Regions from separate parts of the Peribacillus aracenensis genome, predicted to be linked through region 2. Evidence: riboswitches for the same ligand, from Rfam matches in the RefSeq annotation. Region 2 holds a riboswitch; each other region holds the start of a gene.

Region 1 (5,584 bases), on a different contig from region 2:
GGAATACTCCCGTCAGACCCTTGTATTGTGGATCCTATGGTTTTGCGTGGTCTTTTCTTATTATGGGATGTTTTTATGGCTGCCAAGTGTGATGGTCCTAAAAGGCTTCAGCATGATTCAAAGCTTTGAATACGTTTTGATCATGACGCTTGCACAGCTTCCGGGCTATTTTTCAGCTGCATGGCTGATAGAGAAGATGGGACGTAAATTCGTTTTGATCACATACTTAATTGGAACGGCCGTCAGTGCCTTTTTCTTTGGGTCATCAGAGGGGCTGGCACTGCTGATAGTTTCTGGGATGTTCCTATCTTTCTTCAACCTGGGGGCGTGGGGTGCACTATATGCATATACACCTGAGCAGTATCCAACAGCAGTTCGTGGTACTGGTGCTGGGTTAGCTGCAGGGATCGGGAGGATTGGCGGTGTCCTGGGTCCGTTGCTTGTAGGGTATTTAGTTGCAGCAGACACCCCGATATCCTCGATTTTCACCATTTTTACAATCGCTATACTAGTGGGTGCGATTGCCGTAGCTTTTGGGAAGGAAACAAAGAATACCGTTTTGACATGAACAAAAGGAAGGGGACTGTAATCAGTCCCCTCTTTTCATTAGGCTGTTTTCGCATACTTTGTTGCTATTTACCAAGTAAAGCGGTGTGGTTGATTTCCCCTCCAGATGCTCGCTTTCCGCGGGGCGGGCGGTGAGCCTCCTCGGCGTAAACGCCTGTGGGGTCTCACCTGTCCCGCTGCTCCCCGCAGGGGTCTCGCACTTGCGCTCCAATCAACCTTAAATCGTTTAGTTTTTAAAAACAACAATCTTTACGAAAATAGCCTTTCATTAAGTGAAGTCTTTTATGATTTTTAAAAGGGATTCGGAGGCGCTCTTCGGACTTTCTGCATTCATGATCGCCGATACGACAGCGGTACCTGATAGCCCGCTATCAGAAAGAGCGGATATGTTATCTGCAGTGATACCCCCGATGGCTACGGCGGGAATGGATACGCTGCGGCAAATTTGCTCCAGATCCCCAATGGCCATGAGGGTTGCATCTTGTTTGGTCTTTGTAGGGAAAACGGAACCGACTCCGATATAGTCTGCTCCATTTCGTTCGGCTTCGTGAGCTTCTTCAAGAGTGGAGACAGATACTCCGACAATCATATCTTCAGGAACCATTTGTTTGACGACAGTCAGTGGAAGGTCATCTTGCCCAATATGAATTCCGTCCGCTGCAACCGCAAGTGCTATATCCACCCGGTCGTTGATGATAAGGGGAATGGAAAACTCGTTCAATAACTGTTTCAATGCAGAAGCTTTTTTATAAAAGGAAAGGGATGAATTGTTTTTCTCCCTAAGTTGTACGATCGAGACTCCTCCTGAAACCGATTCTGCAATGATTTTGGTCAATTTTTCCAATGCTATGGACTCTTCCGTAACTAAATACAAGCTTAAATCAATTTGGGACTTCTTCATTCATTTTCACCTCATGCATCCAGATTTCCTTATCCATTCTTGATATTGCATCGATTAATCGCACACGAAACGTTCCTGTTCCTTCATCTTTTTGAAGGTTTGCAGCAGCTAGTTCCCCTGAAATGCTCATGGTTGAGATTCCGGCAATTGCCGCAGAATAGAAATCGTCGGTGACTCCTGAAAAAGTGCCGATAAGAGCGGTGGACATGCAGCCGGTACCTGTAACATTAGTTAAAAGAAGGTTTCCATTGTCGATGATGGATGTATGTTTTCCGTCGCTGACCGCATCCTTTGCTCCGCTGACCACGACGATGCTATTCAATTTATTAGCTGCTTGTGCAGCCAGCTCTGCATGGCTAATCGCTAGTTCCCCCGAATCCACCCCGCGTGTAACGGTATCCCCACCCATCAATGAAAGGATCTCACTCGCATTCCCGCGAATGATTTGGAAAGTAACCTTACTAAGGAGCCCTTTGACCTGCTCTGTACGATAGGGGGTGGCACCAACTCCCACCGGGTCCAAAATGACCGGGATATCCATGGTATTTGCCGTCTTACCGGCAATCTCCATTGCTTCCAAGGCTTTATCATCAATCGTACCGAAATTCAAAACCAATGCATCTGCTAATTTGACCATATCCGCCACTTCTCTTGGGCTCGAAGTCATTACTGGTGAACCACCGATGGCAAGGGTGGCATTTGCACAGTCGTTGACCGTAACAAAGTTGGTGATTTGGTGAATGAGTGGTTTTCTTTCTTTTACCTTCACGAATAAATCGGCTGCAGAAACCTTCATATTAATTCACTCCGTTCTTTTTTTGAAAATGAATGAAAATGATGGACAGGTCCATGACCTTTACCGATTGAAAAGCTATTGCGTATCGCTTCAGAAATATAGGTCTTGGCCTTTTCGATCGACTCTTGCAATGGCAGCCCATTTGCCAGGTTTGATGTAATGGCGGATGATAGGGTACAGCCCGTGCCATGAGTGTTCTTTGTATGGATGCGCTCTCCCTCGATCCATTGGAAGTCAGTCCCATCATAAAAAAGATCATTTGGATTTCCTGCTGCATGGCCTCCTTTAAGTAAAACGGCTTTGGGACCCATTTCTTGTATAGAAATGCATGCTTTGTAGAAATCTTGTTCCGTTCGAATCGACAAGCCAGTAAGTACTTCCGCTTCCGGTACATTAGGGGTTACAAGTGTTGCAAGCGGAAGCAAATCCATTTTTAAGGCAGAGACAGCCTTTTCGTCGAGCAAATGATGACCGCTTTTGGAAATCATGACAGGGTCAAGGATAACGATGGCAGGCAAGAAGGTTTTAAGGGACGCAGCGACAGTTTCCACGATTTCTTTTGATCCAAGCATGCCTATTTTTACTGCATCGACAGGAATATCTTCAAAGATAGCTGCAATTTGATCTGATATGATTGCTGTTTCAATTGGCTGTACTGAACGGACTTCCATTGTATTTTGTGCGGTTACGGCTGTGATGGCAGACATTCCAAAGACACCATGTGCAGAAAATGTTTTTAAATCCGCTTGTATTCCTGCGCCGCCCCCTGAATCAGAGCCTGCGATGGTTAATGCTGTTTTCATAAAAAAACCCCTTCATATAAGTATTTTTTAGAAGTATTTTAAGTAATATGAATGCTAAAATCGCACCAGCGAATGAACTGAGCATAAAAGCCGGTAAAAAACCAAAAAGAGCAGCTTTTTCCCCCAATAGTAGGAGGGCAAGTGGATAACAGGCTAGGGAACCGAGAATACCGGTCCCGATCACTTCCCCTAAACAGGCAAATTTTAAGCTTTGTGTTTTTCGGTAAAGGATGGCAGCCAAAAGTGCACCGATCATGCTACCGGGAAAGGCGAAAATTGAACCGGTACCAGACATGTTTCTAATGATGGAAACTAAAAAAGCTTGTGTCACTGCATAAGCTGGCCCCAATAGAACGGCCGTCAGGACATTTGCCAGATGCTGAATAGGAAAGACCTTTGCAAATCCTGCAGGAATGAAAATAAATGAACTGGTCAGCGTTGTAATAGCCGTGATCATGGCAGTCAACGTCAGTTTCTTGACAGGATTCATCATCTACAGCGGCCAATCTTGCTCATTATGAACCATATCCCAAAATAAATATTCATATCGGGAAGTAACCAAAAAGTGCTTTTCTAATCTAAGAAGTTCCTTTTCTGGCATGCCTTCCGTCAATTCTTCCAACAAAGCGATCAGCCATTTATGTGCTTCCCCGAATTCAGGAGATGAATAGGACCTTATCCAATCTGCGTAGCGATTGTTTTCCAATGCTGCTCCATTTTGTTCTTTTAGTAGCAAACCGATTTCATAATAATCCCAAGCGCAGGGCAGGAGACAGGCGATCAAGTCTGCCAAAGTCCCATGCTGAGCTGCATTTAGCATATAGCCTGTATAGGCTAGAGTCGTTGGAGTAGGTTCTGTATCTTCCAATTCCTTGGAAGTGATCCCGAATTCGGAAGCATAATGCCGATGAATATCCATTTCCACTTGAAGGGTTTCATTTAAAATACTCGCAAACTTTGCCATGGTTTCGATGTTATGAGCTTTGATTACACCTAAAGCAAAGAGCTTGGAATAATCCATGAGATAGATATAGTCCTGCTTCAGATAATAGGCAAATTTCTTTTCAGGAAGCGTACCATTTCCAATTGCCTGGACGAAGGGATGTGAATGGTTCCTTTTCCAAATCTCTTTTGACCGTGCATGTAGTCTATCACTGAATGTTTCTAATTTAACATTCTCCATTGTTCATCCTCCTTTAGAATGGATCCCTTTGTTCATGAAAAAACCCCGTTCCTGAATACGGAACGGGGTAGATGGATATAGTCTGAAAATGGACGATATCATCCACTTCCCTCCGCCGGTATGAGCCGGTTCAGGTTCAAAGGGTCCGGAACTAATTCCATCTCAGTCTTAAAAAAAGACTCCCCTAGTGGTGTGAATTGTATGTAATTACTGACATCATATCAGAAAGACAAGAAAATGCAACCTACATTTAAAAGAGGGACCATTTTATGTCCAGGAAAAAAGGGAGAACCAGGTAATTGACTTTTGATGGTTATTAGGATAAAATCATGTCTACATCATTTATATATCGATTTCTTATCCAGAGAGGTGGAGGGACTTGGCCCAAAGAAACCTCGGCAGCGGACCCGTTTTGGGAACTGTGCTAAATCCAACAAGCATATGCTTGGAAGATAAGAAGAGCCGTACGGACACTGTCAGCCTCTTCTTGAATTAGAAGGGGCTTTTATTTTTGGGAAATAACGTTTAGTGACATAATAGAAAAGGTATATATAATTTGGTGAAAATAAAACAAGTTGATAAAGTTTAGCTAACTAGAAGCAGGCTCTAGGATGACTAGGAAAGGAGCCATTTACATGGCAGAATTATTTAAGAGGATCGAACAGAGGAAGGCAAAGCTTATTGAAGAGTTATTGGCCAATGGAGTATACAAAACCTCTGATGAAAGGCATCTTTATGATGCCCCATTAAAAGTACTTGAAGATGAATATAAGATTGTTATAAATAAACCAAATACCGAGTCACCTTCTGAATGGATGACATAGTAAACGATGGACTATAGTTTGGGTTCTTGGATAAGAGATATGATGTAAGCATTCACAGTCTACACTAGTGGATGCTTTTTTGCGTTTAATAGAAAATGACACAAAATATACATAATTACAGGATTAATAGTCATTTTGTCACATTTATCCTTTAAAATAACACATTTAATTTCCGAAAAATAGTTGATTTTAACTAGTAGATTCATTATGATGAAAGTGTAAAAAAATTGAATAAATGGGAGGTGGCTATATAATGCCTTGCCTTAAGGTAACTATAGAAAAAATAGAAGAGAAAAGAAAAGAAATGATCAACTTGGCAGCAATTTACGGCTTATCAAGTCTGCTAACTGTTCAAGCCAGTCAAGAATTGGATACGCTATTAAATGCGTTAACAAGTAAAAGAGATTGTGAACATTTTTACCTCCAGAAAGCATATAGGTATTTTTAAATTAGCCAATTCGCACTCGATTAATATGAAAAAGCTACTGCTCAAGGCAATAGCTCTAAAGA
Region 2 (5,584 bases):
AATCTTGTCAGTTCATCCAAGGCAGAAAAGGGTTCGTCCAAGCACATCAAGTCCTGTGGACTTAAGATACTCCGGATGAATGCGGCCCTTTGCTTCATGCCTCCAGATAATTCATGCGGATATGCTTTTTCGTACTCTTCCAATCCGGCTTTCATCAAAAGGGATTTTGCCTTTTCTTTATCTCTGATCCCAGCGAGTTCACTTCCAAGCAAAACATTTTCCACTACCGTCCTCCAAGGTAAAAGGGAAGGCTGCTGAGGCATATAGCTGATATGGCCCTTTAAGCCATTTATCTTTTTGCCACCCAGTGAGATGATTCCCTGATCCGGCTTTAAAATGCCGCCAATCAAGTGGAACAATGTACTTTTACCGCTGCCTGATGGCCCAAGGATCGTGACAAATTCCCCATCATCCACATGGAAATTCATATTCTCCAATATATTCTGTTTACCATCGAAAGAATAGGAGACGTCTTTAATTTCCAGATTCATCCCTTTTCCCCTCCTTTCTCTTCCAAGAAACTACGTATTTCTCCAGGAAAGTGATGATTCCAAAAAAGATCAGGCTCATGCCCATGATGATGAAAATGGCAACAAACACTCGATCTGTCCTGAACGCTGAGGAAGCGAGAGTCATATAAACACCAATCCCCGATTTTGCCCCAAGCCATTCCGAAATAACCGCCCCCATTACACTATATGTGGCCGAAATTTTCAGGCCGGAGAAAATGAACGGGATCGAGTGAGGAAGTTCCAGCTTCCAAAATAACTGGTTTTTTCCCGCTCCCATCATCTTGAAGTAATGCTTAAGTTCGTATGGTGTCTGGCGAAAACCGTCCAATGATGCAACCGCAACCGGAAAAAAGCATACAAGTGATATCACTATTAACTTAGGCAGCATGCCAAAGCCAAACCAGATCACCAAGAGCGGCGCCAAAACGATGATGGGTATATTTTGTGATAGTATGAGCAGAGGATAAACCGCATCCTTCACACCTGGAAATAGGTGTAAGATTGCCGCGATCAATAAGCCGATGCAGCTTCCAATAAAAAAACCCGTCAACGCAAGCTCGGTTGTGGATATAAGGTGTCCGTAAAGAGTGCGGGCCGACTCAATTCCTTCAATGAAAATGGCCGATGGAGCGGGAAACAGCCATTCTTCGACTTTCAATAAAACTGTCACTGACTCCCATACTATCAGCAACAATAATAAAAGAAAGAAGGGAGCCCCCTTCTTCCAAATTCCCCTTCCGTTCATGCCCGATATTTCTCCGTTAACGTATCCATCGTAATCCCGCTTGGCTGATATAATATTTTTACTTGGGAAATGACATTCGGCGAACCTATTTCAATCATTCTTACATTCATTTTTTCTATCACGGCAAAAAGTTCGGAAAGCTCACCCTCCATTGTCGTTTCAAGCGGGTGAACCTCATACTTGACACCTGATTCTTCAATGATCTTGATTGCTTCATCAACCATGGGGATGACATTTTCCCCTTTAGGAATGATCTGTATGCTAATTAATGAGTTGGCCATTGTATTTCCTCCTATTTTGGTAAAAATTCATTGGTAAATGCCTTTTCAGGATCGAAATCACCTTCAAGAAGCTTATTTTCAGTCATCCAATCACTGTATTTCTTCCAAATTGCAAGCTTTTGCTCACCCCATCGCGGAGCATCATCCTGATACTTGTCTGCAAGCCACTCCTGGCTTTTCTTTACTAGTTTTGCATCAAGATCCGGTGCAGATTTGATTAACATGTCCGCTGCATCGTCTGGATTCTTGATTGCAAACTGGTATCCTTTCGAAGCTGCATGTACGAATGCTTTAACAGTCTCCGGATCTTCTTTAATCATCTTTTCATTCGTAGTCAATACAGGCGTATAGTAATCAAGCTTATCAGAGTATTCGGTTAAGTAAACCATATTAAGCTTTTCATTACGCAATTCAGCCTCAACGCCTGTCCATCCATAATAAATCCAGGCAAAATCTATATCCCTTTTAACAGAAGTGAAAAAATCCGTGTCTCCTGTATTGACTATATCCACTTTATTTACATCGGCATTTTCTTTTTTCATGAGTGAATCAATGATGGCTTTTTCAACCGGAGACCCCCAGCCACCATACGTTTTCCCTTCAAAATCCTTAGGAGTTTTAATGTTCTTTGCCTCAGGTGAAGCGAATCCCGAGGTATTATGCTGAATGACGGCAGCTACCGAAACAATCGGCACGCCCTGCACGCGGGCCTGCGTTATGCCCTCCTGGTAACTCACGCCAAATTCCGATTTACCTGAAGCGACAAGCTTATCAGCTCCGGCTTCACCTGGCATGATGATTTCCACATCAAGACCTTGTTCTTTAAAATAACCTTTTTCCTTGGCTACATACAATCCTGTATGATTTGTATTCGGTGTCCAATCGAGCACGACCGATACTTTTTTTAATTTTTCTTTTCCTTCATTTTTAGATGCTTCTTCTTTTTCATTAGTTCCGCCTGCACCGCATCCAGCCAAAAGGAACAACGAAGTTAACAGTGGCAAGAATTTATTCAAGTCATTATCCTCCTACACATCATATAAGATCCATATGCCGGAACCATAATGGGGCTCCAGGGTTTATTCAAATACTGGATGAAAAAGCAAAAAACGCCCGAAGATGGATTCGGACGTTAACATACAAAACAGAAAGTCAGTAATAATATGTTCCCTCCGCTGGCATCATCCAGATCAGGTTCAAAGAGTCAGCATCTAAAGGATGCAATCTCAGCCAGCAGTACTGGCCCCCCTACATTTCTCGCACATATGAACTTTTCTCTCTCATTATATCAATTCATGGGGAAAAAGGAATACTATTTTGCTTCTTCTCGCTAATCGGAGAGGTATTCCTGCACTCTAGGATTTCTAGCAAAACATCTTTTGGAATGAAAGTAAAAAAATTCTGCCTCTTTTCATTCCAATCATTCTCGGCTGTCACGTTCCAAATAGTCAATTCAAAGCTTGCATTCATATAATGAGCATTATATGTAAACATTTTTGTTTACCGGTTTTATAAACCGTTCATTTCATAAGTAAAAGGTGGATATGATCATGATAAAGATTAATCACAAACGGTTAGATGTCAGTCAAATCCAACCAGGAATAGCATCTGCTAAATCACTTGAAATGGTCCAATTGCTGGCGGAGGATTCCAACGTTTTTGAATATCCGAACTTTAGAATGTTTAATTTCGAGATACAACTGAGGAACCGGGTCATTGCGGCAGCTATTGCGTTGGATAAAAGTAATGCAGAATTTTCCACACTTGAGGAATCGGCATCCAATAAACAATATTGGCGCCTTTCAAAGGATGGCACCTTTACCCTTCAGCCAGGGGTTCTCCCTCATGCTGCACTCGTTGACATTTTCATAAATGGAGGGCTTTATGCTTTTGAATGCGGGACTGCAATAGTCGTCACTTTTTTAAAGGCCATTTTGGATTTGATCGGCCCTAGGAATTTCGACGACCTTTTTTCAAACCTAGTTTTATATGACTGGCACCCTCCACAAAATATGGAACTCATTGTTCATAAAGGAAGGGATTATTTACCAGGTGATTGCGTTTACTTCAAAAACCCTGATCACGACGAGGCAACTCCTGAATGGCAAGGTGAAAATGCCATATTATTAGGAAAAGACCTCTTATATGGCCACGGGATCGGGATTACCAGTTCACAGGGAATCATCGATGAATTAAATAGCAATAGAAAGCCATTCGCCACCATATCAGCATTCCTGACAAATCATATCATTTTCCTGGATAGTTCCTTCTATAGTCAATTCCAACAAAATATCCCCCGTGCAAAGTCCGATTACAGTCCTGTCAGCCTTTCCAATTGTATTGTATCAGAAATAGGTTCGAGTTTTTACCTTTCATGACCCGGGCATTTTCCCCTATACCGGCATAAAAAAATGCTTGGAGAGAAATCTCCCAGCATTTTTTGTTATTCACGCACCAATATTCCCTTTGCCTTTGAACCTGCGGGCACTTGCCTGACCCCATTTCGTTATGGATAATGTATAAACAGCCAAGGCTGACCATATGAACAAAAAGGCTAAAAGATGTGCTTTGGTAAAACTTTCATGATAGACGAATACCCCGATCAATAAAGATAAGGTCGGAGCGATATACTGAAAAATGCCAAGCATCGATAACGGGATCTTCTCCGCCCCTTTCGCAAAATATAAAAGAGGCAATGCCGTGACAATCCCGCCGCCCACCAACAGCAAGCTTGTGCTTCCCTCTGTAAAGAATTGCATTTCCGATTGGTTCATCAAGTATATCAAGTAACCCAGGGCAAGAGGCGTTACCATCATCGTTTCGAGCGTCAGCCCGATCGCCGATTCGGCCTTGATCATTTTTTTTGCCAGACCGTATAATCCGAACGTCATGGCCAAAACAAGAGAGATCCACGGGATGGTGCCGAAATGAATGCCAAGGATCAAGACTCCGATTCCTGCAAGCAGGAATGAAATGATTTGGGCCCGGCTCAGTTTTTCTTTTAAGACTATCACTCCCAATAGTACACTGACTAGCGGATTGATATAATATCCAAGGCTCGTGTCAAGGATCCGTCCTGAGTTAACGGCCCAGATGAACACTCCCCAATTAGCTGTAACAAGCAGTGACGCCGTTAGTAATGCCATAAAGAGTTTGGGATTTCCCATTATGTTTTTGACATAATCAAGAAACGCTTGCCATTTTTTCATGAACATCAATAAAACCAGCATGAACACGAAAGACCATAATACCCTCTGAGCTAAAATTTCTGTTGCACCGACTCCCTGAAGGAACTTCCAGTAAATCGGCACGACTCCCCACATCATGTAAGAAAGGGCTGCATAGATTGCCCCTTCTTTTTGTTCATCCACTTTCATAACAAGCCTTCTTTCCATTTACATTCCTTTATCTAATTCCATCTAATAATTTTGTATTTCCATTTCTTTTTTTGCAACTGTTATTTTTTATCATACATGATTTTGTCATCGATGACCGTCATGACCGCCTCTGCTTGTAGGAGATCATCCGGCGCGACAGCAAAAACATCCAGATTAAATACGGTAAAATCGGCATCGTACCCTTCATTGATCACACCGCGGCGCTTTTCCTGGCCGATTGCTGCAGCACTCCCTTTTGTATACAGTGAGAAAGCCTCGTATACGGAAAGCCTTTCGCCCATACCATATACGGTCGGGTCCTCACTGTTGATTTTCTTCCTTGTGACAGCTGCATGAATGCCCAAAATTGGATTTAATGGTTCAATGGGTGCATCCGACCCTCCCGCACAAATGATGCCCAACTTCAAATAGGTTTTCCAGGCATAGGAGGATTCCAGTAGATCGGCTGGAACCTTTTCTTCCACCCACGGAAAATCGGACGGGACGAAACCCGGCTGGATATCAAAGATTACCGGCAGCTTTGCCGCCCGCTCCAACAGCTCCGGCCGGACAATCTGCGCATGGATGAGCCGGTCCCTCTGCCCCTTTATTGGCGGGAGGGCTTCTACTGCATTCAGGACGTATTCAAAAGCGAGATCGCCAATCGCA
Region 3 (5,584 bases), on a different contig from region 2:
ATGGGATGAAACTGTTCTCCTCTTTATTTGAGGAACCTTGGGAAGACCGGATGGATTCATCCATTTTGGATGAAATCACACTTGACCCCAATGATGTGACTGAAATTATCTTTACCTCGGGAACCACAGGAAGTCCAAAAGGAGTTATGCATACCCATAATACTCTTTGTATATCAACGAATTATTGGATTGACCGCTTACATTTAACATCCGATGATGTTCTTTTCATGGCGTCAACGTTCGCCCATCAAACAGGTTTTGGTTATGGAGTTAGGCTCCCTACACATATTGGAGGTACGGGAGTCTATCAAGACATTTGGAATCCGAAAGAGTTTATTGAATGGGTAGAGAGGGAGAAAATAACGTTTACGGCCGGAGCTACTCCTTTTCTGCAAGATACGGTTCAAATGGAGGGGATAGAAAGGTATGACCTTAATTCGCTACGAGTCTTCGTAGCTTTAGGTGCCCCGATTCCCAGGCATTTAGTAAAGGAAGCCATGGAAAAAGTCCCGTTCAAAATATTGTCAGGGTGGGGTCAAACGGAAGATGGCTTGGTAACCTTGACGAGACTTGAAGATCCAGAAGAAAAACTGACGAATACCGACGGAACTCCGTTTCCGGGAATGGAACTAAAGGTCGTAGATTTTGAAGGGGAGGTCTGTGCCCCGAATATAGAAGGCTCTTTATTAGTAAGGGGTCCGGCTCTTTTTGTCGGCTATTTTAAACGGATCGAGGATACTTTAGCTGAATATAGTGACGGATGGTTCATTACCGGTGATCGGGCATTCATTGATGAAGAAGGATATATTCGAATTTCTGGAAGAAACAAAGACATAATCATACGTGGCGGTGAAAATATTCCAGTCGCTTATGTAGAAAATGTATTGTATGAACACCCGGATATTTCTAGCGCTCAGGTTATTGCAGTTCCAGATTCCCGTCTTCAGGAAAAAGCATGTGCATGTATCAGCATGAAAACGGGGAAGAGCCCGATCACGATGGATTCCATGCAGGAATTTCTCTCGCAAAAGGGTTTGGCCAAACAATATTGGCCTGAACTTCTTGAAATAATGGATGACTTTCCTCGTACGGCAAGCGGGAAAATCCAGAAATTCCGGCTCCGGGAAATGATAAATGAAAAGTTAGTCGACAAGATATAAGCAGTTTAAATAAATCCATATTGACTAAATGGTGAAAGTGGAGGGAAATACGATGAATAAAAGAATCGCATTTATTACCGGTGCCGGAAGCGGAATCGGCAGAGAGATTGCAAAAAAATTGGCTTCTTGCAATTTTAACATCATCGTGGCTGATATAAATCATAAAAATGCTGAGGAAACGGTTTCTTTAATCGAAAATTCGGGTTTTGAAGCTAGGGCGATCCATTGTGATGTAACCAAATTAGAAAGTGTTAAAAAGGCCGTTGAAGAAACAGTGAATCATTATCATAAAATAGATATATTGGTTAATAATGCAGGCTGGGATAAGGTGGAACCTTTTTTAAAAAGTGATCCTAGCACTTGGAAAAGGATTATCGATATTAATTTACTTGGGCAGATCCATACTTGCAAGGAAATTTTACCTCTCATGATTGAAAATGGTTACGGAAAGGTAGTAAATATTGCATCTGATGCAGCTAGAGTAGGATCAAGTGGAGAGGCAGTTTATTCGGCTGCTAAGGGAGGGGTGATTGCCTTCACAAAAACGATAGCAAGAGAAATGGCACGTCACAAACTAAACATCAATTGTATTGCACCAGGTCCAGCAGATACACCTCTATTTCAAGAAATAGGCTCGTATAATGAAGGTATAGCAGGTGCCTTGGAAAAAGCGATTCCTTTTCGCCGGCTAGCTCAACCAGAGGACATTGCCAGTGCTGTTGCCTATTTCGTTTCGGAAGATGCAGGGTATATTACGGGGCAAACACTTTCCGTAAATGGTGGATTAACTATGGTCTAATCAATATAGTTGGGTGGTTATGCAAGATTGAAAGGCTAGTAAACCTAAAGCATTAGGTTGAAAATTTTTCTAAAACGTTTGACAATTGGATTTATCGTGTTAATATAAAGGCAAATGAAAATAAAATATACAATTTGTACCACTAGGGGTGCTTTATAGGTAAAAGTTGATTTTACCGCAGAAGCTGAGATTAGAGTATGACTTTAAGACCCTTAGAACCTGATCTGGTTTATACCAGCGTAGGGAAGTGGGGTCTGGAACGATACGTTTCTGTATTTTTTCAAGTACAACCACTTTCTTTACGTTTAAGAAAGTGGTTTTTTGTTTGCAAAAAAAAGGGGTGATAAAAGTTTTTTTCTGTAAGATTCATTGAAAAATACTATTTGGAGGTAATGGACATGAAGTTTTCAGAGGAAATCCGTCGGGAAGTTGATCATATTTGGGAAGCTAGTTTTAATCACCCGTTTGTTGCAGGAATAGGAGATGGCACATTGCCATTGGAATGTTTTCGTTTTTATGTCATGCAAGATGCCTATTATTTATCTCATTTTGCCAGGGTTCAAGCTTTAGGGGCAGTCAAAGCTACAGATTTACATACAACAAGCAGGCTTGCCGGCCATGCACAAGGAACATATGAAGCAGAGTTGAAGCTTCATGAGAATTTCTCTGAGAGATTAGGCATCACAAAAGAAGAAAGGGAAAATTTCAAACCCGCCCCGACCGCTTATGCTTATACTTCCCATATGTATCGTGCAGCTTATTCGGGACATTTAGGTGATGTTATTGCAGCCATCTTGCCGTGTTACTGGCTATATTATGAAATAGGTGAAAAGCTGCAAGGTTGCATACCCGAAGAGCCGATTTATCAAGAATGGATAGCGGCGTACGGAGGAGAGTGGTTCCGCACTTTGGTGGAAGAACAAATTGCGAGGCTTGATGAGATTGCTGAAAAAGTAACGGACGAAGATAAGGAGAGAATGAAAGAGCATTTTATCCTTAGCAGCCAATATGAATACTCATTTTGGGAAATGGCTTATCGTTTAGAGACATGGCCTGTGCACCAGGAAACACTGGAAGTATAAAGGAGAATGAAATAATGAAAAAAGGATTGAAATTAACGGATATATTAGTCACGATCGTGATTTCGGTAGCATTTGGAATCGTTTATATCCTTTGGGGTTCGATTTACTATTCCGCTAAACCATTAGGATTACATCTGGATCAACTTATTTATGGAATGTGGTTTATAGCTGGTCCCGTCGCCTTTTTAATTTTACGGAAACCGGGTGTGGCACTTTTGGCGGAGATTGCTGCAGCTTCCGGGGAATTCTTTCTAGGTTCTCCTTGGGGGCTGACCGTACTGTTATATGGGGTGGTCCAAGGTTTGTTCGCGGAACTGGTGTTCATGGCGTTCAAATATAAAAAATTCAATATTTCGGTGGCCGTTTTAGCTGCGGTAGCTTCCTGCCTTGCATCCGTACTAATGGATTTTGCATACGGGGAAATTGGTGCGCTATCTACTTGGAATCTATCTTTATTCATGATAGCGAGGTTTGTGGGTTCCATTTTCTTTGCAGGTATGACTGCCTATTATCTAGTTAAAGTCCTGGAAGCGACAGGAGTAACCAATCTTGTTCGTCCGGTTTCAAATAAAGATTATGCAGAACTGGATCAAAATTAGGTTGAGGGCCATGGAACCAATCATTTCTGTTGAGAAGTTAAGAATGAAATATCCCGGTGATGAATCTTTGATTTTCAAGGACCTATCCTTATCGTTTGATAAAGGAGAAAAGGTACTATTGTTGGGACCGTCAGGATGTGGTAAGTCCACTCTTTTGCAAGTGTTAAGCGGATTGATTCCGAATTCCATCGAAGTCCCGATGATAGTTGAAGAAATGAAATGCCCTTCTTCATGGGGGTATGTTTTTCAAGACCCTGATAGTCAGTTTTGCATGCCATTTGCCGATGAGGAAATCGCCTTCGTCCTTGAGAATCTTTCCGTCCCTAAAGATGAAATGAAAGGGAAAATCCAATATCATATCCGTAAAGTAGGATTGAACCTAGGCCATACAAGTATAGAAACATTATCAGGCGGGATGAAACAACGTCTGGCAATCGCTTCAGTATTGGCCCTTGAACCAGAAGTGATATTTTTGGATGAACCAACCGCCATGCTTGATCCAGAAGGAACAAAAGAAATCTGGGACTTGTTGAAGGAAGTTGGCCGAGACAAAACGGTTATAATCGTCGAGCATAAAATTGACCATGTTTTAGAATTCATCGATCGAATCGTGCTTTTTAATGATGACGGTCAAATCATGGCTGATGGTCCAAAAGACACCATTCTTTCACAATATAAAAATGAAATGAAAGAATATGGAATATGGTTTCCAGGTGTTTGGGATGAATATGTAAATGAGCATGCACCCATTCGTGAACACCAATTTACAGATGATTCACTCCTTATGTATGTGCAAGGATTTAGCGGTTTTCGGAATAAAGAGGAAAAAATCAAGATTGAAGAGCTGAAGGTTCGTTCAGGGGAATGGATTGTAATCAGGGGAGAAAATGGCGCGGGAAAGAGCACACTTTTGCATGCACTGATGCAGTTCATAAAAACGGATGGTAAGTATGAATTAATGGGGACCCCCATTAAAAGGGTGAAAAATCCAACAAATCATATGACGTTTGTCTTTCAAAATCCTGAGTTTCAGTTCGTTGCAAATACTGTATATGAAGAGATTGCCTATTCATTGCGGATTGACAAACGGCCTCAACAAGAAATAGATGAGAGTGTCCGTACATTGCTTAAAGTGTTCGGCCTCATGGCACATCGGGATAAACATCCGTTTCAATTATCAATGGGTCAAAAGCGTCGCCTAAGCGTAGCTGCTTCAATCGTAATAGATAAAAAAATCATTCTCCTTGATGAGCCGACCTTTGGCCAAGATTCGAAAAATACCTTTGCATTACTGGAATGGTTTGAGGAATATCGAAGGCGCGGAATAACAGTGATCATGGTAACTCATGACGATCATATTTCAAAAAACTTTGCTACCAGGATCTGGACGGTTAAGGACGGAAACGTAATAAGTGATGAAAACATTGCGCAGGCCGGATTTTTGGAGACTGAAGTTTTATCACTTTAAAAGGAGTGTCATGTAGATGAATGTTTCAAATACAGAAACATGGCTCCATAGAATTAATCCAAGCCTTAAACTTGGTGTACTGATTGTGTTATGCATCGTGGCGTTATTCATTCATGACCTGAATTATATGATGAATATCACCATTGGCGTATTACTTTTATTTTTGTTTTTTACCGGGCATTCGATAAAACGAATCTTACTTTTATCGATTCCCTTTTGTTTCATTTTTATATCCACCTCTTCCGCAATGATATTATTCGGGCAAGGTAAGACGCTCTGGTTTGAGTGGGGCCTAATATCGATAACGGAAGAAAGTTTCATGAGGGGAATACTTGTAGGCTTTCGAGCTTTGTTCTTTGCGGCCCTTGGTTTAACTTTTTCCTTAACGACAAGGCCAGTGAACTTGTTTTATTCGTTAATGCAGCAAGTGAAGCTTAAACCGAAATATGCCTATAGTTTCATGGCGGCATTAAGGC

Evidence for each region. A riboswitch is a leader RNA that binds a small molecule or an ion and turns the genes downstream of it on or off. The one in region 2 is predicted to bind thiamine pyrophosphate.
Region 1: linked by a shared signal. The riboswitch ahead of tenA (thiaminase II) and the one ahead of N0M92_RS09215 (ABC transporter substrate-binding protein) in region 2 are both predicted to bind thiamine pyrophosphate.
Region 3: linked by a shared signal. The riboswitch ahead of tenA (thiaminase II) and the one ahead of N0M92_RS09215 (ABC transporter substrate-binding protein) in region 2 are both predicted to bind thiamine pyrophosphate.

Annotation. Positions count from the first base shown of each region.
Region 1 is NZ_JANZMJ010000001.1:159,366-164,949, forward strand. It holds gene N0M92_RS00790 (MFS transporter) at 1-568, shown strand, start outside; gene thiE (thiamine phosphate synthase) at 836-1,468, opposite strand; gene thiM (hydroxyethylthiazole kinase) at 1,449-2,264, opposite strand; gene thiD (bifunctional hydroxymethylpyrimidine kinase/phosphomethylpyrimidine kinase) at 2,261-3,067, opposite strand; gene thiW (energy coupling factor transporter S component ThiW) at 3,036-3,557, opposite strand; gene tenA (thiaminase II) at 3,561-4,250, opposite strand; TPP riboswitch at 4,341-4,446, opposite strand; SAM riboswitch class I at 4,605-4,709, shown strand; gene N0M92_RS00820 (Fur-regulated basic protein FbpA) at 4,886-5,074, shown strand; gene N0M92_RS00825 (aspartyl-phosphate phosphatase Spo0E family protein) at 5,328-5,522, shown strand.
Region 2 is NZ_JANZMJ010000006.1:210,852-216,435, forward strand. It holds gene N0M92_RS09200 (ABC transporter ATP-binding protein) at 1-491, opposite strand, end outside; gene N0M92_RS09205 (ABC transporter permease) at 475-1,257, opposite strand; gene N0M92_RS09210 (thiamine-binding protein) at 1,254-1,538, opposite strand; gene N0M92_RS09215 (ABC transporter substrate-binding protein) at 1,550-2,554, opposite strand; TPP riboswitch at 2,689-2,798, opposite strand; gene N0M92_RS09220 (protein-glutamine gamma-glutamyltransferase) at 3,089-3,916, shown strand; gene rarD (EamA family transporter RarD) at 3,986-4,915, opposite strand; gene N0M92_RS09230 (amidohydrolase) at 4,996-5,584, opposite strand, start outside.
Region 3 is NZ_JANZMJ010000011.1:57,872-63,455, reverse strand. It holds gene N0M92_RS13080 (AMP-binding protein) at 1-1,160, shown strand, start outside; gene N0M92_RS13075 (SDR family NAD(P)-dependent oxidoreductase) at 1,213-1,959, shown strand; TPP riboswitch at 2,094-2,222, shown strand; gene tenA (thiaminase II) at 2,358-3,041, shown strand; gene N0M92_RS13065 (ECF transporter S component) at 3,056-3,640, shown strand; gene N0M92_RS13060 (ABC transporter ATP-binding protein) at 3,651-5,108, shown strand; gene N0M92_RS13055 (energy-coupling factor transporter transmembrane component T family protein) at 5,125-5,584, shown strand, end outside.